Regions from separate parts of the Clostridium septicum genome, predicted to be linked through region 2. Evidence: riboswitches for the same ligand, from Rfam matches in the RefSeq annotation. Region 2 holds a riboswitch; the other holds the start of a gene.
What was found. Region 2 has a riboswitch for FMN ahead of CP523_RS10415 (ECF transporter S component). Riboswitches for the same ligand answer to the same signal wherever they lie in the genome.

Region 1 (12,587 bases), 790 kb from region 2:
AGAATTAATGTATTTGAATCTATTAATATAAATATTAAGGATATTTTTGCCTATAGAGCTGGTTTAGCCTTTGTAGGATTTATAATATTATTAATTGGATTATTTATAGAAACAATAAATAAAATAAAGGAAAGTGAAAAGTTAACAGAAGAATTACAGAATAATCAAAAAATGCTTTTAACAATTACTGAAAATATAAAAGATTTAATTATTACAGAAGATTGCCTAGGAAATATAACATATGCTAATAATATAGCATTAAATAAATTGGGGTGTGAAAGAGAAGAATTATATGGTAAAAAACTTAAAGACTTTATATATTCAGAAAAGAATGTAATAGGTAATGATGATGAAAATATAATTTTAAAAGAACAAATATGGAAATCAAAAAATGGTGACCATTTATCGGTAGAAAGTATAATAAGTAATATTACTGAGGAAAAGAAGAGGAAATTATCTAAGATAATAGTTGCAAGGGATTGTAGTTTTAGAGAAGAGTTGGAAAATTTAGAGAAAAAATACAATGAAATAAAAGAAGTTGAAAATATAAGAAGTCAATTCTTTGCTAATTTATCTCATGAATTTAAAACCCCAATAAATATTATATATTCATGTGTTCAAATTTTTGATACATATAAAAATACAAATGACAAAGATCTAGGAGAAATTTATAGAAAATATGATAAAACAATAAAACAAAATTGTTTTAGGATGCTAAGGCTTATAAATAATTTAGTAGATATAACTAAAATAGATTCAGGATTTATAAAAGCTAAGCTTATAAATTATGATATAGTAAGTTTAGTAGAGGAAATATCATTATCAACTATACCTTATGTAAAAAGTAAAAATATAAATATAATTTTTGATACAACAATTGAGGAATTAATTATTAAATGTAGTCCAGAATATATAGAAAGAATAATTTTAAATCTTCTTTCAAATGCCGTTAAATTTACAGATGATGGTGGAAATATATTAGTATATATTGACTCAGATGAGAATTGGGTAACTATAAAGGTTAAAGACGATGGAGTAGGTATTCCATCAGAGTTAAAACATGTTATATTTGATAGATTTGTTCAAATAGATAAATCTTTTACAAGAGCTAATGAAGGTAGTGGAATAGGATTAGCTTTAGTTAAGGCATTAGTAGAACTACAAGATGGTGAAATTTATTTAGATGATAATGTAAGTGTGGGAAGTGAATTTATAATAAAATTGCCTAATAAAAAGTTAGAATTAAATGATGAAATTAATAACGATTTTATAGAAAAAAGTTCTAAACCAATAATAGATACGGTTTCCATAGAATTTTCAGATATATATGAGTTAATGCAATAGTTTCTATATATAAAAAGAATTAGTTTATTTAAGAGTATTTTCTTAATTTTAAGAAAATACTCTTTTTTTATAACATTTTTACTTTAAATATATTATTTAAATAAAAGAATGATAGAATAATAGAAAGAAAATTTACAGTATAATTTTATTTTTAATAAAATTATACTGTAAAAAATACATTTTATTAACAAAAACATTGAAAAAAGTAAAAAAATAAATTAAAATTAAATTGGATTTATTGTTAACAAAAGTTCATTTACTTTTTATTATGGATAGGGGAGAAATATATGTGGAGAAAAACTAGTAAAAAGAATTTTATAGCATTTTTAACTACATTAACATTAATTTTAGGATTAATAATTCCAATAAATTATGAAAAAGTTTACGCTATGGATGAACAAGCAATTGAAACATCTAATATATCGAATGATAATAATTTACTTGACAAGAAAACGATTGCTAAAGATAAAGATTATGATAGTATAAAGATTTTAGGATATGAAGATAATAAAGAGTTAAAAAATAAAGTAGTAGGTTTATTAAACATAGGAAAAATAAAGTTAAGTAATGGACAAGATACTATTACATGGGAAGAAATAAAAAAGCAATTATCAGTGGATGATTTAGATGAGTTAGTAAGAGGAATAAATAAGAAAATAGATATAATAAGCTTTAATGATATACATGGAAGTGTACAAGAAACAAAGAAAAATCCTGGTGTAGCTAAATTAGCAACAGAGATAAAGAAATATACAAATAAGAATAATGAAATATATAATAGCTTCATTGTTTCAGGTGGAGACATGTATCAAGGAAGTGCAATGTCAAATTTAAAATTAGGAGAACCTATAAATAAATTTGCAAAAGAAATAGGTTTAATAGCATCAGCTGTAGGAAATCATGAGTTTGATTGGGGAACAGGAAATTTTGAAAAGTGGTCACAAGATGGTGGATTTCAATTTTTAGCTGCTAATTTAATAGATAAAAAAACAAATGATATTGCTTCTTTTGCAAAGCCATATCTAGTTGTAGAAAGAAATGGAATTAAAATTGGGTTAATTGGTTTAGCAACACCAGATACTTTATATACTACAAAGCCAACAAATGTAGTAGATTATAAATTTACTAGTGGTGTAGAAGAAGTAAATAAATATGGTAAATTTTTAAGAGATGAAGAACATGTTAATGCTGTAGTTGTAATTACACATATGGGAGCAAAGTTTGAAAATGGAGAATTAAAAGGTGAATCAGTAGACATTGCTAAATCTGTTGAAAAAGGAATGGTAGATGCAATTGTAGCAGCTCATGATCATAGATTTACAGCTGGTACAGTTAATGGAGTTAAAATTGCAGAAGGTGGATGCAATGGTAGAGGATTAGGTAAATTAAGTTTTACATTTGATCCAGAAGGTAAGTTAATATCAGTTGAAAGTAGTTATGATGAAGTATATAAGAGAAAAGATGATATTAAAGAAAATGAAAAAGTACAAACTATGGTTAAAGATTATGAAAAGGATTTAGAAGTTATTTTAGGAGAAAAGATATCAGATTTAGAGGTAGATTTAACTAATAATAAATATAATGGAGTAACTCTATTAGGGATTACAGTATGTGATGCAATGAAGAAAATTACTGGTTCAGACATTGCTATAACTAATGGAGGTGGATTAAGAGCACCTATAAATAAAGGTATAGTTACAATGGGAGATTTATATACAGTTCTTCCTTTTGATAATACTTTAGTAACTATGGAGCTTAAAGGTGAAGATATTATTAAAATAATAGATTATGGAATAGATCCTAAAAAAAGAGGATGGGGACAATTTTCAGGAGTGAAAGTTTGGTATACACCAGAAAATGAAGAAGGAAAAAGAATAACATCAGTAAGATTAGAAGATGGAACCAAAATAGAAAAAGATAGATACTATAAGGTTGTAACAAATGATTTTATGGCAATTGGTGGAGATAATTATGATTTTTCAAAAGCTAAAAATGTATGTAATACTAATTTAGTAATGAGAGATGAAATAAAGGATCTTTGGAAGAATGAAGGTATAAATCCTAAAGAAAAAAATGTATTAGTGGCTGGAGTAGATGATACTAAGGAAGAAGTAGTTTCAGATACAGATAATAATAAAAATGATACAGTAATAAATGAAAAGGAAAATAAAGAAACTATAATAAATAACAAAAATTCTGAAGTTAAGAATCATAGTGTTGGCTCCAAACTTCCTAATACAGGAGCTCCATTTGGAGGAGTACTAGAATTATCAGGATTTATTGCAGTAACTATTGGCAGTTACTTAACTAAGAAGAAAAAAGTATCATAGTGTAAAGGTTATTAAAAATATTGCTGAGATTTCTAATTTCAGTAATATTTTTATTTTTGTATGTTATAATTATATTTAAACTTATTATTATGGAGGGATTACATATGATAAATAGAGATAGAGTTGTAAAAAGATTTTTAGAGTATGTTCAAATTGATTCAGAAAGTTATAAAGAAGGAGCTTTTGCTAAAAGACTTGCAAAAGATTTAGAAAAATTAGGGTTAGAAGTAGAATTTGATAAGGCTTGTGAAGTTGTAAAATCAGATACAGGGAATTTAATTGCTAAATTAAAAGGAAATGTGGAAGGAGAACCTATTTTATTTGCATGCCATATGGATACAGTTACACCATGCACTAATATAAAGCCAATTATAAAAGATGATATTATTTACTCAGATGGAACTACTGTTCTTGGTGGAGATGATAAAGGTGGAATTGCAGCAATTATAGAAGCATTAACAGTTATTAAAGAAAATAATATTAAACATCCTAATATAGAAATAGTATTTACTGTAGCAGAAGAGGTTGGTATATATGGTGCTAAAAATTTAGATTACTCTAAGATTGAGTCTAAAAATGCATTTATTTTTGATACTAGTGGAGATATAGGAACTATAGTTATTAAAGGACCTGCTCAAGATAAGTTACTAGTTAAAATAACTGGTAAATCAGCTCATGCAGGAGTATCACCAGAAGATGGTATAAGTGCAATTCAAATAGCTTCAGAAGCAATATCAAATATGAAATTGCTAAGAATAGATGAAAATACAACTGCAAATATAGGAAAGATAAATGGTGGAGTTGCAACTAATATTGTATGTCCAGAAGTTATTATAGAAGCAGAAACAAGAAGTACAGTAATTGAAAGTCTTGAAAAACAAACAGCTCATATGATAGAAACTTTTGAAAAGGCTGCTGAAAAGTTTGGAGGAAAAGTTGAAATAACTGTAAATAGATTGTTTGGACAATTTGTAATTAATGAGGATGATGAAATAGTAATTAAAGCTAAGAATGCTTTAAAAGCCATAGGAATAGAAGGAAAAACAAAATCTACAGGTGGTGGTAGCGATACTAATGTATTTAATGGAAATGGATTAAAAGCAGTTAATCTATCAAGTGGAGAAAGAAAGCCTCATACATTGGAAGAACATATGAAAATAGAGGATTTAGAAATATTGTCAAGATTAATTGTTGAGCTTTCTAAGGCTTAACAAAAAAATAAGGGTAGAATTGTTCTACCCTTATTTTTTATAGAAATTCTAGTATTAACACATACCACCATTTCCACCGCCACCAGTGTTGCCACCAGGGCACCCGCCCATATTATTGTTACCACCAGGAGGGTTTGTCTTAGGATTATTTTGTTTATAAACATTCATAATTTCATTAGCTCTTGATTGTAAAGTTATTAAGCTATCCTTATATTCAGGATTTTCAGGATCTAAATCAGTAGCTGCTTTTATATGATTTACAGCAGTATCAAACCAGCCCTTTTTTAGAGAAATAAATCCTTGAAGATAGTTCCATTCAGCAGAGTTCCTATGATCGATTAGATTTAATTTAGATTCAGCTAAAACAAAGTTGTTGTGCTCAATTAAATTTCTTATTTCCTTATAAAGATTTCCGTTGATTAATAAATCATAAGCTATATTAGCATCTGTTAAAGCTTTTTCAGTAGAATTATTAATAGATAAATTATTCATGTTTACATTATAATTTGCAAGAATATTATTATAAGCATTTTTAATGTCATCACTAGATGCGCCAGGTTGAACTCCTAATACTTTATATGGATCCAATTTAAATTCACTCCTTAAATAATTTATAATACCTATTTTAAATATATTTAAAGAATTAAATATTATTCTAATTAATTAAAATAAAAGTCGGTTTCATAATTGAAACCAACTTTTAAATTAGGCAAAAAAGTATTTTATATTTTAATAAAGTAGAGCTTGGCATCCGGCGAAGGACAAACCAAGCTCTACAGGTAATCAGCACTTTTCGTACCAACTGCTAGTATATAATACCATGAGCAATAAATAAATGCAATAAAAAATTATTGGTAAAAATGTTCAGATAATAATAACAATATAAAAATAGTGGCAAATAATTATATATTGTGGTAAGTTAGTAATTATTAAATCAGAATCAAAGGAGAAATATATGAGGTTTAAAAAAGTATATATAGAAACTACTAATATATGCAATTTAAGTTGTAATTTTTGTCCGAAGACAAAAAGAAAGTATAAGTTTATGAATGAAAATGAATTTTTACATATAATAAAAGAAGTAAAACCATATACGAATTATATATATTTGCATTTAATGGGAGAACCATTTTTAAATTCTAATTTAGAAAAGTTTCTAGATATAAGCTATAAAAATGATTTAAAGGTTAATATAACAACTAATGGAACTTTAATTAATAATGTTAAAGAAATTTTATTAAAGTCAAAAGCTTTAAGACAAGTTAATATTTCATTACATAGTTTTGAAGCTAATGATCAAGATGTTAATTTTAATGAATACCTTGAGAATATAATTAATTTTATTAATGAAGCTAACGAAAAAAGTAATATAATATGTTCATTAAGATTGTGGAATATGGACACAGTAGAAATGAAAGCAAGTAATAGTTTAAATAATTGTATATTTAGACTATTAGAAGAAAAATTAAATTTAAATATAAGTATAAAGGAATCTTTAAAAGATAAATTAGGGATAAAGCTTAGAAAAAATTTATATCTTAATACAGCTGAAAAATTCAATTGGCCTAATATTAATTTGTTAGAAGAGGAAGAAGAGGTTTTTTGCTATGGATTAAGAGATCAAATAGGAATATTAGTAGATGGAACAGTGGTACCATGTTGCCTTGATAGTGAGGGCAATATACCTTTAGGTAATATTTTTAATAGTTCTATGGAAAAAATAATAAATTCTGATAGAGCAATAAAAATTTATGAGGGTTTTTCAAAAAGGAAAGCAGTAGAAGATTTATGTAAAAAATGTGGATATGCTAAGAGATATAAAGTTAAGAAATAATACATATAAAATGGGGGATAGTAAGTGAAGTATGTTTATAATTTAACATTTAAAATGTCAATATCAGCAACAGTAGCTTTAGCCTTAGCAGGTTTATTAAAGTTGAATTTTGCACCAGTAGCAGCAGTTATAGCTATTTTAAGTATCCAAGATACTAGAAAAAAGGCATTGATAGTAAGCAGAAATAGAATTCTAGCATGTTTAATAGGTTTAATGGTATCAGTTGTTCTTTACAAATTATTAGGGCAAAGTCCAATGGTTTTTGGAATATTTTTAATAATATTTATACCTCTAACATCTAAGTTGAAAATAGAAGAAGGAATGATAGCTACAGTAGTTTTATCAACACACTTATTAATAGCAGAAAATATAAATCTTTATTGGATTGTAAATGAATTATTAATTATGTTAATAGGAATAGGAACAGCAGCTATTGCTAATCTTTTTATGCCATCATTAGAAGATAAATTTAAAGAGGATAAAGATTATATAGAAGAAGCTTTTAGAATTATACTATTTAAGATGTCAAAATCATTAGTTACTCATACTGTAGATGTTGATGAAGGAAAATTAATGGATGAAATAGAAGAAAAATTAACAGATAGTAAATATACTGTTTATAAGATTGTAAATAATAAATTCTTAAAAACTAATTCTTATTATACAGATTATATAAATATGAGAATAAATCAATATGATACTATAAAGAGAATGAGATTGCATTTTGATAAGTTTTATATGTCTTTTAAGCAAACTACTATAATGTCTAACTTTATAAAGGAAGTAGCTAAAAATATAAAAGAAACAAATGATTGTAAAGAATTACTTAGAAAGTTAATAATTCTTAGAAATGAATTTAAAAAAATGGATTTACCAAAAACAAGAGAAGAATTTGAAAATAGATCACAGCTATTACAACTTTTAAATGATATTGAAGAGTTCTTAGAAATAAAAAGAAACTTTGCTAAAAGCTATCTATCTGAAGAGAGTTAAATATTTACTACTAATGAAAAAGAAAATATTGACAAATTAACCTTATAGAGGTAAGATAAATTTGTAAAAGTTAATAATTTTCTTCAGGGCAGGGTGGAAATCCCTACCGGCGGTAAAGCCCGCGAGCTAGTTTTAGCATGATTCGGTGAAACTCCGAAGCCGACAGTATAGTCTGGATGAAAGAAGAAATAAATTTGAAACTATGATTATTTATAGGATTATTTGCTCTGAACTTTTTAGGTTCAGAGCTTCTATTTTTATAAAAACAAAATATAATTTTTATAAAAGATTGTATAGATAATAGTTTAATTTTAGAGCCTTGAAGCATTTGTTTTCAAGGCTCTTATTTAGTTTTTAGGGGGAATAATTATGGATGAGATTTTTATGAGCAGAGCTTTAGAATTAGCTAAAAAAGGAGAAGGTTATGTAAATCCTAATCCCTTAGTTGGAGCTGTAATTGTAAAGAATGGAAAAGTTATTGGAGGAGGATACCATAAGATATTTGGGAAGGAACATGCTGAAATTAATGCAATAAATAATACAAATGAAGATTTAGCAGGAGCAATTATGTATGTAACTTTAGAGCCTTGTTGTCATTATGGGAAAACACCACCATGCGTAGAGGCAATAAAAAGACATAAAATTAAAAAAGTTGTAGTAGGAACATTAGACTTTAATCCGTTAGTAAAAGGAAAAGGGGTTAAGTTTCTTAAAGAAGAAGGTGTAGAAGTAGTTGTAGGAGTTTTAGAAGAGAAGTGTCAAAGATTAAATGAAATATTTAATCACTATATTATAAATAAACAGCCTTTTATAGCATTAAAGTGGGCTATGACAATTGATGGGAAAATAGCTACAGCTAAACATAAATCTAGGTGGATTACTAATGAGAAATCTAGAGAGTTTGTCCATAGTTTAAGAAAAAAATATAAAGGTATTATGGTAGGAATAAATACAATATTAAAGGATAATCCAGATTTGAGATATAGAGGTGATGATATAAATGAGTATTTAAGTAATCATTTTAGAGTAGTCTTAGATAGTTCATTAAAAATACCAATAGAGTCTCTTGTTTTGAAGAATCAAAGTAGTTCAAAAACTTTAATATTTACTACTAGATTAGCTGATAAAAATAAGAAAATTGTACTTAAAAGTAATGGTATTGAAGTTATAGAAGTAAATGATAAAAATGGACAAGTAAATTTAAAGGAAGTAATGAAAAAGTTAGGAGAAAGAAATGTAGATTCCATTCTTGTAGAGGGCGGAGGGAACTTAAACTATTCATTTTTAGAAGAGGGATTAGTAAATAAAGTATATACATTTATAGCACCAAAAATATTTGGAGGTGAAAAAGCATTAACCCCAGTTGAAGGTCTAGGGATTAAAGAAGTAAAGGAGTCATATAATTTAAAATTTCAAGAGATTAGAAGTTTTAATGAAGACTTATTAGTTATAGGAAATTTTATTGGTTAATTAATTTATATTTTGGAGGATTCAATGTTTACTGGGATTATTGAAGAAATTGGAGAAGTTAAGTTTTTAGAAAAAAATGATAAATCATATAAAGTGTCTATAAAGTGTAAGAAAGTTTTAGAGGATGTAGATATAGGAGATAGTATTTCCACTAATGGAGTATGTTTAACTTTAATTGCTAAAGAAAAGGATTTTTTTTCAGCTTATATAATGAAAGAAACTTTAGATAAAAGTAATCTGACATACTTAGATATAGGTTCAAAAGTAAATTTAGAGAGAGCTATGAAAGTTAATGACAGGTTTAATGGACATATTGTAAGTGGACATATTGATTCTATGGCTGAAATAATTAATTTTCGAAGAGAGGATAAAACTACATGGATAACTTTAAAGGCTACAAAAGAAACAAGCAAATATATGGTTTATAAAGGATCTATAGCTATTGATGGAATAAGTTTAACAATAGCTAGACTTAAAGGTGAAACTTTTGAGATTTCATTAATTCCTCATAGTCAAAATGAAACTACACTACTTAGAAAAGCTATAGGTGAAAAAGTCAATATTGAATGCGATATCTTAGCTAAATATTTAGAAAAGCTATATTTTTGTAAAGATATTAATGAGGAAAGTTCTAAGATTTCAAAAGGGTTTTTAAGTGAAAATGGATTTATGTAAGAGATTTTTTTATTTATTGAAAGGTGGTGAGTGGGAATTTATTTTCCCAAATATATGAGTAAATTTATGACAATAGAAAAGGCTATAAAAAATATTAAATTAGGAAAAATGATCATAGTTATAGACGATGAAGATAGAGAAAATGAAGGAGACCTAGTAATGGCGGGTGAAATGGTTACTGGAGCGGATATAAATTTTATGGCTACACATGGTAAAGGGTTGATTTGTATGCCAATAAGCCAGGAAATAGCAAGTAATTTAGAGTTAACTCCAATGGTTGAAAATAATACAGATAATCATGAAACAGCATTTACTGTATCTATAGATTATAAAGAAACTAGTACAGGAATATCAGCCTTTGAAAGAGCTACTACAATTCAAAATATAGTAAAAAATAATAGTAAGCCAAATGATTTCAGAAGGCCAGGGCATATTTTCCCTTTAATAGGTAAACAAGGTGGAGTTTTAAAGAGAGCAGGTCATACAGAGGCCTCTTTAGATCTAGCTAAACTAGCAGGACTAAAAGAAGTTGGAGTTATATGTGAAATAATTAAAGATGATGGAACTATGGCAAGAACTTCAGAATTATTAGAATTTTCTAAAGAACATGGTATAGGAGTTATAACTATTAAAGATTTAATAGCTTATAGAAGTAAAAGGGAGATTTTAGTTGAAAAGATGGTAGAAACTAAAATGCCAACAAAATATGGTGAATTTTTAGCTATTGGTTTTGTAAACAGACTTAATGGAGAGCATCATGTAGCTTTAGTTAAAGGGGATATTAAAGAGAATGATTCGGTTTTATTAAGAGTTCATTCTGAATGTTTAACAGGAGATGTTTTTGGTTCTAAAAGATGTGATTGTGGCGAACAATTTGATAGGGCTATGAAGCAAATAAGTAATGAAGGAAGTGGAATTCTTCTTTATATGAGACAAGAAGGAAGAGGGATAGGATTAATAAATAAGTTAAAAGCATATAAGCTTCAAGATGAAGGATTTGATACAGTCGAAGCAAATTTAAAATTAGGATTTCCAGAGGATCTTAGAGATTATGGAATAGGAGCTCAAATATTAAAATTATTAGGAGTTAAAAAAATAAGGTTAATGACTAATAATCCTAAAAAAATTTCAGGGTTAGAGGGATATGGTTTAAATATTGTTGAAAGAGTACCAATTGAAATTGAAAGTAACAAAGATAATATATTTTATTTAAAAACTAAGAAGGAAAAAATGGAACATTTACTTAAGTTATAAATAAAATTTTTATAAATTAATTTAATTTTGAAGGAGATTATTATTATGAGGATAATTGAAGGGGATTTAATAGGGAAAGGGAAAAGATATGCAATTGTAGCGGCAAGATTTAATGAGTTTATAGTATCTAAATTAGTTAGTGGAGCTATAGATGCTTTTAAAAGACATGGTGTAGATGAGGATAGTATTACAGTAACTTGGGTGCCTGGTGCATTTGAAATACCATTAGTTGCAAAAAAATTGGCACAAAGTAAAAATTATGATGCTGTAGTATGCTTAGGAGCAGTTATAAGGGGAACCACAAGTCATTATGATTATGTTTGTTCTGAGGTTTCAAAAGGAGTTGCCAATATTGGTTTAGAGACAGAAATACCAGTGATATTTGGAGTAATAACTACAGAAAATATAGAGCAAGCTATCGAAAGAGCTGGAACTAAATCTGGAAATAAGGGATTTGATGCGGCAGTATCAGCTATAGAAATGTCTAATTTATTAGGTAAATTTAAATAAGAGAAGGAAAGTGAATTCTTTTTGAATTCACTTTCTAAAAAAACATATTGAAAACGTTAACTTTTATTATTGTATTATATATAATTATATTATATAATTCAGATAAAGGTTAACTTTTACAGTTTAGTAAACCGATTTGAATTAATTTATTTAAGGAGGATATAATATGAGAAAAAAGTCAAAACACTTTTTAAAATTTTTAGTTTCTAGTATGGTAGTAGTATTTTTAGTGAATTTCTTTTTACCAGTAGTAAATGTGTTAGCAGAAACTAAAAAATCAGTAAATATTATTACAAATAGTGAGTACAGTGATAGTAATAATGATGGCACACCAGAGGAATGGAATTATTATGCAAAAGGAGGGAATTACATATCTTCTACTGTGACTAACATAATTAAAGACAAGCCTAGTAGCTTATTAGTACATATTACAAATCAAGATAAAAATAATGTTATTGTTCATCAAACTGTAAAATTAACGCAAGATCTATTAGATAAAAAGTATACGTTTTCTCAATGGGTTAAAACAGAAAATTTAAAAGGTGGTACAGCAAATGTTAGATTACAAATAGTAAATAAAAGTAATCAGAAAATTGACATATTAGATTTAAATCCTAAGTTAACAGAAACAACAGATTGGACTAAATTAGAGACTTACATAGATATTCCAAAGGAGTTAAATGGAGAAGAGGTTTATGGTTTAAAAATTGAAAATTATATATCAGCTAATACTACAGGTAAAGTATATTTTAACGATCCTGTATTAAAGGCTATAGGTGATATAAGTATTACACAACCAAATAATCCTGTAAATCCAGTTGATAGTTTAGTTAAAAATGGAGGATATGAAAAAATAAAGAGTGATGGAGTACCAGAATCTTGGGGAGTGTGGAAAAGCACTGGAGGATTATTAGTTTCATCAGATAATAGCATTTTAAAAGAAGGTAATTCTTCTGTAAAAATAGA
Region 2 (12,587 bases):
GTACACCAAAGGATTTAAAGTGAAATTAGCTCCTATAGTATCATCTTGTAAAGCAGCTAAAGTAATATTAAATATTTGGGATAAACATTATGGTATAACGGCTGATATGGTTGTAATAGAAGGTCCTAAGGCTGGAGGTCATTTAGGATTTAATAAAGAAAAATTACAAGAAGAAACTGAAGCATTTGATGAAACTATAACTAATATTATTAAAGTAATTAAAGATTTTGAAATTAAATATAAAAAATCAATTCCTGTTATTGTAGCAGGAGGAGTATTTAATGGATATGACATTGCAAAATACTTAAAATTAGGTGCTTCTGGAGTTCAAATGGCGACTAGATTTGTAGCCACTAATGAATGTGATGCAGATATTAAATTTAAAGAAGCATATATAAATTGCTCAGAGGCTAATATAGACATTGTTAAAAGTCCTGTTGGTATGCCTGGAAGAGCCATAGTAAACAACTTTGTTAAAAGAACTTTAAATAGTAATATTAATGTTTCTAAATGCTATAATTGTTTAATTCCTTGTAATCCAGCAACTACACCTTATTGCATTACAGAAGCATTAATAAATGCAGTAAAAGGTAATGTTGAAAATGGTTTAATATTCTGTGGTGAAAATGCATCAAAAATAAAAAAAATAGTTTCAGTTCAAGATCTTATGAATGAGCTTACTGAAGAAATAAAATTAGCATAATATAATAAAAATACTCATAAAAAAGGAGTTGTCTAAAAAACAACTCCTTTTTACTATAAAAGTTAATAAAAAAATCTAGTAACTAACGTTACTAGATTTCTTGGCAGGGGCACTAGGATTTGAACCCAGAACCAATGGTTTTGGAGACCACTACTCTACCGTTGAGCCATACCCCTAAGACATCTATTATTATATATTAAGTTAACATAAATATCAATACTTTTTTTTAAAATTATTGCAATGGTAATTTTTTTAAAGTATCTGCAATTAGTTTTATATTATTAATCATCAATTCATCAAATGAAATTTTTCCATCAAATTTAATTAATTCAACAGTATCATATTTTAATTTTTCTTCATTTGAAATATCTGTTGATTCTTCAGTTTCTTTCATTGGCTTAGATTTATCTTTTATAAAAACTATATTTGATTCATTTAATATCTTTCCATCTATAGACCTCTTACTTGGCTCACCTTTAATTTTTATAAAATTAATCCCTAAATCTTTTAATAAATAATCAAATTCATCAGTATTAACAATAACAGTATAATTTTTATGCTTTCCAATTTCTTTTTTTAATGGTTCTATAATCCCATTAAGTTCCTCTATCTTTTTATTATAATTAGCCTCATAAAAATCTTTATTTTTTATATCTCTCTCCTGCAATGACTGTTTTATATTATATAGTGCTATTTTATATTCATTATAACCTAAAAAATAATAAGGATTTTCTTTAGCGCTATTATTAACTTCATATCCTAGCGGTCTAACACCTCTGCTAATATTTATTACTCCTATACTACCTTTTTTTAAGTTATCAATTAAGTTATTTATCCAAGGTTCATAGTTCAACCCTGTGTATATAAACAAATCTATATTGGATACATTGTTTATTATATTTTCATCTACTTTAAATTTTTCTATTTCTTCTTCTGTGCTAAATAAATATTCTACATTATGTTTATCTCCAACTAATGATTTCACCATATAATATTGCGGTTTGCTCACAGTCGTTATATTTAAAAATACTTCTCTTTCTTTATCAAACTCATTAGTTGCATTTACCAATAATGGACTTGAAAATATACCAAGTCCCATAAATAAACCTAATGTGACTATAACTAATATATAAGTAAGCTTTTTCATAATAATACCTCTTTTTAAATTCAATATGTTTATACTTTCTTATATTATCCTAATAGTATTATACTATATCACTTTTCCAGTAATATTACAATAATGTTACAATATTATAAAATTAAACCTTCTTAAAAGCAAATTACTTTCATAACTATTTTTTATAATTTTAAATATTTACTTATATATAGTTACAAATTACCTTTCTTTTTTACTTGAATTTGGATAAAATATATTAATATAAAGATTTATATAGAAAGGAGCTATTATATGCACTTTAATGTTGATAATGTTGAAAGTACAACTGCTATAGGATATGCTCTTGGCAAATTGTTAAAATCCGGAGATATAGTTTGCCTAACAGGAGATTTAGGCACTGGAAAAACTCATATTACTAAAGGAATTGCAAAAGGTTTAGATATAAATGAACATATCACTAGCCCAACCTTCACAATTGTTAATGAATATGATTCTGGAAGGCTAAAATTATTTCACTTCGATGTATATAGGGTAAGTGATCCAGATGAAATATATGCTATAGGATTTGATGATTATATTTTTTCTGATGGTGTTTCAATTATTGAATGGGCAAATTACATAGAAGATATTTTACCTAAAGACTTTATTCATATATTAATAGAAAAAGATTTGGATAAGGGTGAGAATTTTAGAAAAATAACTATAACACCATATGGAGATAGATATAATTACGTAAAGGAGTTAAAAATATGATTGTTTTAAGTATAGATTCATCCTCTCAAGTTGCTACTGTAGCTCTTATGAAAGATGATTGTCTAATTGGAGAATATACATTAAATCATAAAAGAGAACATTCAGTTTTAATTATGGATATGGTTGAAATGCTTTTAAAAGATAACAACTTAGATATAAATGATATAGATGGATTTGTAGTCTCTAAAGGCCCCGGTTCTTTTACTGGTTTAAGAATTGGGATGGCTACTGTTAAGGGGCTAAGCTTTGGCTCAAACAAACCTTATGTAAGCATTTCTAGCTTAGATGCATTAGCATACTCTTTAATAAATTTTGATGGTATAATTTGTCCTATTATGGATGCTTTAAGAAATAGTGTTTATACTTGTTTATATAAAAATGAAAATGGAAATCTTACTGCTATAACTGATTATGATGCTCTTGATTTACCATATTTAGTAAAATTAATTAAAGAAAAAGGAGATAAAGTAATCTTTACTGGTGATGGCATAAATAAACATAAAGATTACTTAAAAGAACATTTACCAAATGCTGTTTTTGCTCCAAATCATTTAAGCATAGTTAGAGCATCATCTTTAGGTGAACTTGGAATTAAAATGCTTATTGAAGGTAAATATGATAGCGTGAATTCATCACCGCTTTATTTAAAAAAACCTCAAGCAGAAAGAGAGCTTGAAAAAAGGTTGGCATTAAAAAATGGAAATAACTTATAATTTAATGTCTCTTAATGATATAAACGGAGTTTTTGAAATAAGCAATCTTTGTTTTGCTATTCCTTGGAGCGTTTCATCTATAAAAGCTGAACTTAATAATCCATTAGCTAAATATATAGTTGCTAAAGATAAAACTACAAATAGTATAGTTGGTTTTGTAGGTATCTGGATTATAGTTGGTGAAGGTGACATAACTAATATAGGCGTTCACCCTTCTTATAGAAAAAATAATATTGCTACTAACCTTTTAAAATATTTATTTAAACTATGCAATGATTTAAATTGTGAAATAATAAATTTAGAAGTTCGTGAATCAAATACTCCAGCTCAAAATTTATATAAAAAATTTAATTTTAAGGAAATTGGGATTAGAAAAAATTATTACGAAGATAATAAAGAAAATGCTATATTAATGCAATATAAAAAACTTTAATTTTATTATATAAAAAGGAGTTATACTTTTTAAAGTATAACTCCTTTTTATATTATGCTTCCGTAAGCTGTTCCTTTTTTTCACTATTAAAGTTTGAATCAACTTTAAATATTGCCATTGATACTTTTTTATATAATACATAAGTTACTACAGATACAATAACGGCTTTTATTCCGTTAAAAGGCAATAACCCAACTGTTATATATTGTAATAATGCAGCTGATTCCATATGCATTCCATAGGCTGGTAATAATAAATACACATTTGCTATTATTCCTACTATTTCTATTGCTATAAATCCTAATCCCATTCCTATAAGAGCTGTTTTCTTGTTCTTATTTCTATGATAAAACCAAGCCGCAGGTGCTACTAATGAAACTCCTACAATAAAATTAGCAAATTCTCCTACAAATCCCGTATTAGTTCCCTTAACAATCAAAATTAATAAATTCTTTATAAGTTCTATAACTATTCCTGCAAGAGGTCCAAAAGCAAACCCTCCCATAAGAGCCGGAACATCACTTAAATCTATTTTTAGCCAATCAAATGCTGGTATTACAGGAAAATCAAAATACATTAATATAACTGCAATTGCTCCTAGTAATGATATTTTTACTAATTTGTTTAAATTTTTGTTTTCATTGTTCATTTTTATTCCCTCCCAAAAGTCTATCCTCTGGGGCATTAAGTTAGAAATTCTAGTCTTACTTTAAATATAAAAAAGCCCTGATGTTTTAAATACATCAGGGCAAAAATTCAAGTAAAAGAAATTAGTTAAATGTAAATTAAATACAAATAACCTCTTTAATCTAACTTCCTACCTTCTTTCATCCAGACTATACTGTCGGCCTCGGAATTTCACCGAATCATGCTAAATTAGCTCGCGGGCTTTACCGCCGGTGGGGAATCTCGCCCCGCCCTGAAGATAATGTTTTATTATAATTCCATTATATTACCATCATTTTGATTTTACAAGTATTTTATTCATTTTCTTTTATATCTTTCATTGAAAGAGAAATTCTTTTTCTCTTTTCATCTACTTCCATTATTTTTACTTTTATTACATCTCCTACTTTAACTATATCTAAAGGGTGTTTTACAAATCTATTGGCCATTTGACTCTTGTGAACAAGACCATCCTGATGAACTCCAATATCCACAAATGCTCCAAAATCTGAAACATTTCTAACAGTTCCCATAAGAACCATTCCAGATGATAAGTCTTTTAAATCAATTACTCCAGTTTTTAAAATTGGCTTAGGCATTTCCTCTCTTGGATCTCTTCCCGGCTTTTGTAATTCTTTAATTATATCCTTAAGAGTTGGTTCTCCAACTTCTAACTCTTTAACTAAATTATTTAATCCCTTTTCTTTAACTCTCTCTTCTATATCATTCAGCCTTTTATTTATTAAATCTTCTCTTGTATATCCTAATACTTTAATTAAATTTTTAGCTACGTTATATGATTCTGGATGAACTGACGTATTATCTAAAGGATCCTTACTTTCCATCACTCTTAAAAATCCTGCACATTGTTCATATGCTTTTTGCCCTAATCTCTTAACTTTTAAAAGTTCTTTTCTACTTTTAAATCCACCAACTTCATCTCTATATAACACTATATTATTTGCTATAGTTGTATTTATTCCAGCTATATGATTAAGTAATGATGGCGTTGCTGTATTTAAATCTACACCTACTTTATTTACGGAGTCTTCAACTACTCCTGCTAATGATTCTTCTAATCTTTTTTGAGTTACATCATGCTGATATTGTCCTACTCCTATAGCTTTAGGATCAATTTTAACAAGTTCTGCCATAGGATCTTGTAATCTTCTTCCTATTGATATTGCTCCTCTTATAGTAACATCTAAATCTGGATACTCCTTAGTTGCTAACTCTGATGCCGAATATACTGATGCTCCTGCCTCTGAAACTATAACATAAGCTAGTTCTTTTCCAATTTCATTTTTAATTTCAGTAATTATTTCTGATACCACTTCTTCTGACTCTCTTGATGCTGTACCATTTCCTAATGATATAACATCAACATCATATTTTTTTACAAGTTCTTTTAACACCTTTTTAGTTCCTTCAACATCATTTTTAGGAAGAGTCGGATATACAGTTGCTTTTTCTAAAAACTTACCTGTACTATCTAAAACTGCAACTTTACACCCTGTTCTAAAACCTGGATCATATCCCATAACTACTTTTCCTTTTATAGGTGGTTGCATTAATAACGCTTTTAGATTTTCCTTAAAAATCTTTATTGCCCCCTCTTCACCTATATCAGTAAGTTCTGCTCTTACTTCTCTTTCAATAGATGGATATATTAATCTTTTTAGAGAATCTCTTATTGCAGATTTCAAATAATTATCAGTTATTGAATTTCCTTTTAACAATTCTTTCTCTAAATAATTTATTATTTTATCTTCATTAACTACAATTTTAACTGAAAGTATTTTTTCTTTTTCACCTCTATTAATTGCTAATATTCTATGTGGAGGTATCTTATTTACTTCTTCATTATATTCATAATACATTTCATAAGGAGTTGTTTCTTCACTACTTCCTTTTGACTCAATTTTACCTTCCTTTAAAACTAATTTTCTAATCCATTTTCTATATTTAGCTTCATCCGATATTGTTTCTGCAACTATATCTAAAGCCCCTGATAAAGCTTCTTCACAATTATTAACGCCTTTATCCTCATTAATAAACTTTTTAGCTTCTTCTAAAATATTCCCTTTAAATATTCCCTCTAAAATTAATTCCGCAAGAGGTTTTAATCCCTTTTCTAACGCAATAGTCGCTCTTGTTCTCTTTTTTTGCTTATATGGTCTATATATATCTTCAACTTCTGTTAAAGTCATAGCTTTTTGTAAAGACTTTGTTATTTCTTCTGTTAACTTTCCTTGTTCTTCTATAAGCCTTGAAACATCCGCTTTTCTTTCTTCTAAGCTTCTAAGATATGTTAATCTTTCTTGAAATTTTCTTAATATCTCATCTGTTAATCCCCCAGTTTGTTCTTTTCTATATCTAGATATAAATGGAACTGTATTTCCCTCATCTAGAAGTCTTATTACATTTTCCACTTGAGATAATTTTATTCCTAGTTCTTCTGCTAGTCTTCCCTCTATCTTAACCATTGTTTCCTCCTATTATTTTTACTAAAATTTACATAATACTAATATTATTATAATATTATTTATAATTAATACAACTATACATCTTTCAAATATTTAGTGATATAAATTTATGATATATTTTATTATTCCTATTGATATTATGTAAATAAATAGATATAATTATATTGTAAATATTTTACAGTAGGTGATTGTATGAAAAAATTTGCTGCTATTTTAAACAAAACAATAAATATATTATTAATATTTTTTGTAGTGTTTTTAATATTAAATGAATATTATATTGTAGAATTTTCAAAAACATTAAGAAATGTTTTTGCTTTTCTTACATTTATTCTAATCCTTATCTCTGCAATGAAAGAACTTTTAACTAACAAATCTGGATTATCTAGATTTATTAATGGAATTATTTTATTTTGTTCTATTATTGGTGGAGTATTTTCAGTTATAAGCAATCAACTTAATCTATTTATCTATATTTGCATACTATTTTCTGTAAGCTATGGATTTATAGACTTAGTATATAAAAAATCCTAATTTAATTTGACCATTATAAAATTATCTCTCATAATTTAACACCTCAAGTAATAGTATTTAATAAAACTATTATTTGAGGTATTTTTATGAAGAAAAAAGTTTCATACTATTTGTTAATATTATTTATTACTACGGCATTGGGTTTTTCTATTTTTTTTAATATTACATATTCGCAATTTAATTCAAATAATGTAAAGAAAAATATAGCAAACTTTTCTTCACAAACCTATAGTGGTCGTTTACCTGGAAGTGATGAAAATAATTTAGTTGCTGAAATAATTCGAAAGAATTTTCAAGATAACAAATTAACACCATTAAATGATAACTATAGAGAGAATTTTAATACTGTTTGTCCTGTAAAAACAAATACTCAGCCTTACATGCAAATTTCTACTAAGGGTATTGTTTTAGAGGAATTAAAATATGGTGTTGATTTTAAAGATGATATGATTAATTTTAAAAAAAATACTATTACATTCTCAAGAGCCGATACTGTAAACATTTATACTAAATCTATAGATGTTATTACCTCTGATGCAAAATGTTTATTTTATGTGAATTGCAAAGAAGATTTCTCTTTTAGAAGTTCTTTTTCAAGCGATTTTCCTTATGATATGGTAATCTCAGTTAATACTAATACTTACAATAAAATATTAGATTCTGTACGTAAGGGACTTGAAATTTCTGTTCATGTACCATTTGAAAATAAGGAAAAAACTATTTCTAATGTAGTTGGAGTTTTAAAAGGATCTTCACATAAACTACCACCACTTGTATTAACAGCTCATTATGATCATTTAGGAAAAGATGGCTTAGAAAATTTATATTCTGGTGCATTAGATAATGCTTCTGGAACATCTTTCTTGCTTGAACTACAAAGAAGTCTATCCACTTATGGTAAACCTAAACGAGATATAATTTTTGTTGCACTAAATGCAGAAGAGTTCGGTCTTCTTGGTTCTAAAGAATTTGCAGAAAAGAATATAGATAAGTTACATGATGCAGAAGTTATAAACTTTGATATGATTGGTAGTGAAGGATATCCTCTAACATTTATGCAAGGTCTATCTTTTAAAGATAAAGATTCTAAATTATTAAAGTCTGTTGAAAAAATAGCTAAAAATAAAGGTGTTAAAACTGAAGTAGTTTATCAAGATTCAAGTGATCATGCTAGTTTTAATAATGCCGGTATTGATTCATTAAGCTTTTGTCATAGCGATGTCTCAAGAATTCACACACCTAATGATACTGCGGAATTTATTAGTACAAATGCTATAGATACAGCTTATGAAGTCGTTGAAGCAAAAATATTAGGTTCATCATACGGATTTTTAACAAGATTTTTCTATAGTAAAATTTCAATTATACTATTTTCAATATTATTAATTGTATGGATAGCTTATGGTGTTAAAAAAAGAAAAGTTTCTAATTAAAATAAAAAGAAATGTCTGAATAAGATGTACCCTATAGAGTAGACATTTTTTTTAAAGTCTGCTTTGGAGTTGTCAATAAAAAGTAGACACAAAGCTAAGATAATTTTATGAATTTAATTTTTCAAATTCAGCAGGTAAAATATAACCTAATGAAGAATGAATTCTCTTAGTGTTGTAGTATAATTCAATATATTTAAATATTTCTTTTTGAGCTTGTTCTAGAGTTTGATATTTAGCATCTAGAATAAGCTCTCTTTTTATAGTTCTGTAAAAAGACTCCATAGACCATCCAACTACCTTTCGTGAATAGATATCAAGAAAAACTGCTAAATAGAGAGTTCCTTTTTTAGTTGGTATATATGTAATATCTCTAACCCATATTTTATTTTTGCTATCTGTTTGAAACATTTGATTTAATAAATTTGGACGTTCAATGGCATTTGATTTTTTATTATAATATTTATATCTATAGAGTGTTCCTTTAGGACACAACTTTAGTTCTCTCATGAGCCTTGCTACATGTTTTCTATTAATATTAATTCCTTTATTATTTAAAACTTTTTCTATTCTAATAGAGCCATAACGTCCCTTGTTTTCTTCAAAAATTTGTTTGATTTTCCCCTTCAATACTTCATTCTCAATATCCCTTTTATATGGCTTATGTTTTAAAAATTTATAATATCCTGATCTTGATACATTTAATGCTTTGCAGGCCTTATTGATATTATATTATTATGATTTTCTTTTAAAAACTGAAATCTTATTTGTTCTTTTGCTTCAAGAAGGCCTGATATTTTTTTAATAATTCAAGCTCCTTTTTTAACTCAAGATTTTCTTGCTTCAATTTTTTTATCTCATACTGACATGAATAAAGTCCGGTTCCATGTCCTGGAAACGCACTTTCTCCATATTCTTCATATTCACTTATCTATCTATACAAAGAATTGTAATGTATAGATATCTCTTTTTCCACATTAGAAACTGATATAAATGTCAAGTTAATATTGTAAGTTTTTGATCATTTAAGAGTGTAGTTTTTAGTGCTCTTCAAAATTAAAATGATCTTTTAGTCTATAAGAATTTCCAGTAATAGAAACTACGTGAGCGTGATGAAGTACTCTATCTAAAATAGCATTAGCTATTATAGGATCGCAAAATATTTCATCCCAAGCATTAAAATTTATATTAGTAGTTATAATAGTACTTTTCTTTTCATAACGCATATCTATAAGTTGGAAAAATAGCTTTGAATCTTCTTTGTCTATAGGTAAATATCCTAATTCATCTATGATAAGAAGCTTGTACTTACTAAAATGCTTAAGCCTTGAATCAAGCCTATTTTCTAAATTAGCCCTTTTTAATTGTTGCAATAAATCATTACATTTAATAAAGTATGTGCTACATCTTCGCTTCGCGGCAGCGATACCTATAGAAGTTGACAGGTGAGTCTTTCCTACACCGCTTGTCCCTAAAAATACAATATTTTCTTTTGCCTCCAAGAAGCGTAATGATGCAAAATCTAATATTTGATCTTGATTTATTCCTGGTTGAAAATTAAAATCAAAGTCTTTAAGTTCTTTAGTATGGGGAAATGCTCCTACCTTAACCATTGATCTAATCATATTTGCTTCTTTACAATCTATTTCATGAGATGTAAGTTTGATAAGAGTATCAACAAATGATAATTTATTTTTTGTTGAAAAATCAATAACTTCATCTAAATGATTAACCATTTGCTTTAGTTTTAAATACTCTAAATTATTAATTAATTGCATATACGCACTATTAGTTACCATATATTTCTCCTATCATTTTTAAATTATTTTTAGCTATTTCATTCATTTCATATTTGGAATTTTTAAATGTTAAAGAACTAATCTGTAAGTAATGATTATTATGATAATTTAATTTTTGATTTTTAATTTCATGGATAGTAACTAAATTTGTGCTATAATACAAATGTAGTTGATTATCATATACTTGCAATTTAAGTTTTTTGCCTATATATTCTGGTGGTACAGAATATTGGTTTGATTTATAAGAAATCATACTTTGGCTATTAACCTTAACACTTGTAGTTATGATGTTGTATTGATTTCTTATTTGTTCTGTTGGAAGCGCAAATAAGAAATCTTTTTCTTTTTCTAAGTGGAGAACAGGAATTTTGCCAGTTGAAGTATGGCATGTCCCATTAATTCTATCATTAAGTTTTAAAATTAATTCATGCAATTCATCAAAGTTGAGAGTACCATTATAAGCTCTAATCTCATCTAGTAATTTCATTGGTGCTTCTACTTTAGCTTTTGTATTCGGTCTACCTGCTATGCAGGGACGGACTTTAAAGCCATAATCATCTGCAAACTGTTGAAATTTATTGTTTACCTTTCCGCTTTGATAAGTTGTTCTTGGTTGATCCATAACAGTTTTCATATTATCTGTTAATAATTCTTTAGGAACGCCGCCGAAGGCTTCAAATGATTCATTTAAAAATGAAAATAATATATCTTGTGTTTTTTCTAATGATAATCTATAAATTCTAAACCTTGAATATGACAGTATTAAAACAAATATATTTATGTTAATAACTTCACCGTTGCTTAAAACAAAATCAATATTTTCTTTCCAATCTAATTGTGCTTGATGTCCCTTATCCGTTTCAAATCTCATAGTAGATTTATTAGATATGTAGCCTTTTTTTCGACGTTTAAAATAATCATTAAACTCAACATTGTTAGATATGTATCTTCTAAAAGAAGATTGTGCACAGTCTAAGCCATGGTTATCTTTAAGATATTGCCATAGAACACGCTTATAATAGAATATTTGAATTGACTCTTCACTCAAAAGAGATTGTATAATAGGCTTAAAATCATCAATTGGTGATTTTCGATTTCGAGTTGCTGGCTTAACATATCCATTTAAATATTTTCCTACAGTACGGGCATCCACACCAAGTTCTCTTGCGATTTGGCTCTTATTAACCTTCAAATTATTTACCTCCATAATTACTTTTAATTTATGAAGATCTACTAAACTATTAACTTTAATTTCTGAATTAACATTTACTTTTATAATCATAATTACCTCCGATCCCTCTTTGGTAATTATACTTTATAAAGTTATTTTCTTACATTCTTAAATGATCATTTGTTTACATTCCTATCTTAGCACTTATAACTGACATATCATCTTCAAGGACTAATTTTACAGCAGCAATTTTGAACTGTTTATCATAACTTCTTCTCATAAGTAGACCACCTTTCACTATTTTCTGTTAACTCAGTGTCTACTTAAATATACCACTTCCAGTCTACTCTTTTTTTAACTGCCCTTGACAAATAGGACAGTTTAATTACCAAAGTAGGTCTTGGACTATTTTTATTAAAATAATTTTCTTCCAAATTCATTAATATTTGTTCTCTAATAAATTTAGTTTACAAGTATGTAAATCTACAAAATAAGTATTAAGTTCTTTTAAGTATTCTACTCTTCTAACGAAGTATTGAAACTAGAGAAGATTTTGGCCACTAGGAAATTAATACTGTACTAAGATCAAAATCTAAGAAAGATAATGTACTCTTAACTACTGTAGAAAGAAATACATTAAATTCAATTCATAGAAAAATTAAATTGAAAATAACTGAAGCCATATCAGCGGGGATTCTGAGAATTAACACTGAATTTTGTGATAAATTCAGTCAAGTGTTCAAAACAATAACCAATGATAATGGATCAAAATTTTCTAATCT

Region 1: linked by a shared signal. The riboswitch ahead of ribD (bifunctional diaminohydroxyphosphoribosylaminopyrimidine deaminase/5-amino-6-(5-phosphoribosylamino)uracil reductase RibD) and the one ahead of CP523_RS10415 (ECF transporter S component) in region 2 are both predicted to bind FMN.

The regions. Positions count from the first base shown of each region.
Region 1 is NZ_CP023671.1:3,051,044-3,063,630, forward strand. Features, by position in the region: gene CP523_RS14080 (PAS domain-containing sensor histidine kinase) at 1-1,344, shown strand, start outside; gene CP523_RS14085 (5'-nucleotidase C-terminal domain-containing protein) at 1,632-3,674, shown strand; gene CP523_RS14090 (M20/M25/M40 family metallo-hydrolase) at 3,779-4,885, shown strand; gene CP523_RS14095 (J domain-containing protein) at 4,940-5,473, opposite strand; gene CP523_RS14100 (radical SAM/SPASM domain-containing protein) at 5,841-6,719, shown strand; gene CP523_RS14105 (aromatic acid exporter family protein) at 6,744-7,712, shown strand; FMN riboswitch at 7,788-7,904, shown strand; gene ribD (bifunctional diaminohydroxyphosphoribosylaminopyrimidine deaminase/5-amino-6-(5-phosphoribosylamino)uracil reductase RibD) at 8,082-9,182, shown strand; gene CP523_RS14115 (riboflavin synthase) at 9,207-9,857, shown strand; gene CP523_RS14120 (bifunctional 3,4-dihydroxy-2-butanone-4-phosphate synthase/GTP cyclohydrolase II) at 9,912-11,111, shown strand; gene ribH (6,7-dimethyl-8-ribityllumazine synthase) at 11,157-11,621, shown strand; gene CP523_RS14130 (Ig-like domain-containing protein) at 11,788-12,587, shown strand, end outside.
Region 2 is NZ_CP023671.1:2,263,527-2,276,113, reverse strand. Features, by position in the region: gene CP523_RS10445 (NAD(P)H-dependent flavin oxidoreductase) at 1-703, shown strand, start outside; tRNA gene CP523_RS10440 (tRNA-Trp) at 805-879, opposite strand; gene CP523_RS10435 (metal ABC transporter substrate-binding protein) at 936-1,850, opposite strand; gene tsaE (tRNA (adenosine(37)-N6)-threonylcarbamoyltransferase complex ATPase subunit type 1 TsaE) at 2,112-2,573, shown strand; gene tsaB (tRNA (adenosine(37)-N6)-threonylcarbamoyltransferase complex dimerization subunit type 1 TsaB) at 2,570-3,286, shown strand; gene rimI (ribosomal protein S18-alanine N-acetyltransferase) at 3,270-3,719, shown strand; gene CP523_RS10415 (ECF transporter S component) at 3,772-4,368, opposite strand; FMN riboswitch at 4,535-4,650, opposite strand; gene CP523_RS10410 (Tex family protein) at 4,700-6,871, opposite strand; gene CP523_RS10405 (hypothetical protein) at 7,064-7,405, shown strand; gene CP523_RS10400 (M28 family metallopeptidase) at 7,492-8,838, shown strand; gene CP523_RS10395 (IS3 family transposase) at 8,944-9,561, opposite strand; gene istB (IS21-like element helper ATPase IstB) at 9,876-10,634, opposite strand; gene istA (IS21 family transposase) at 10,624-11,916, opposite strand.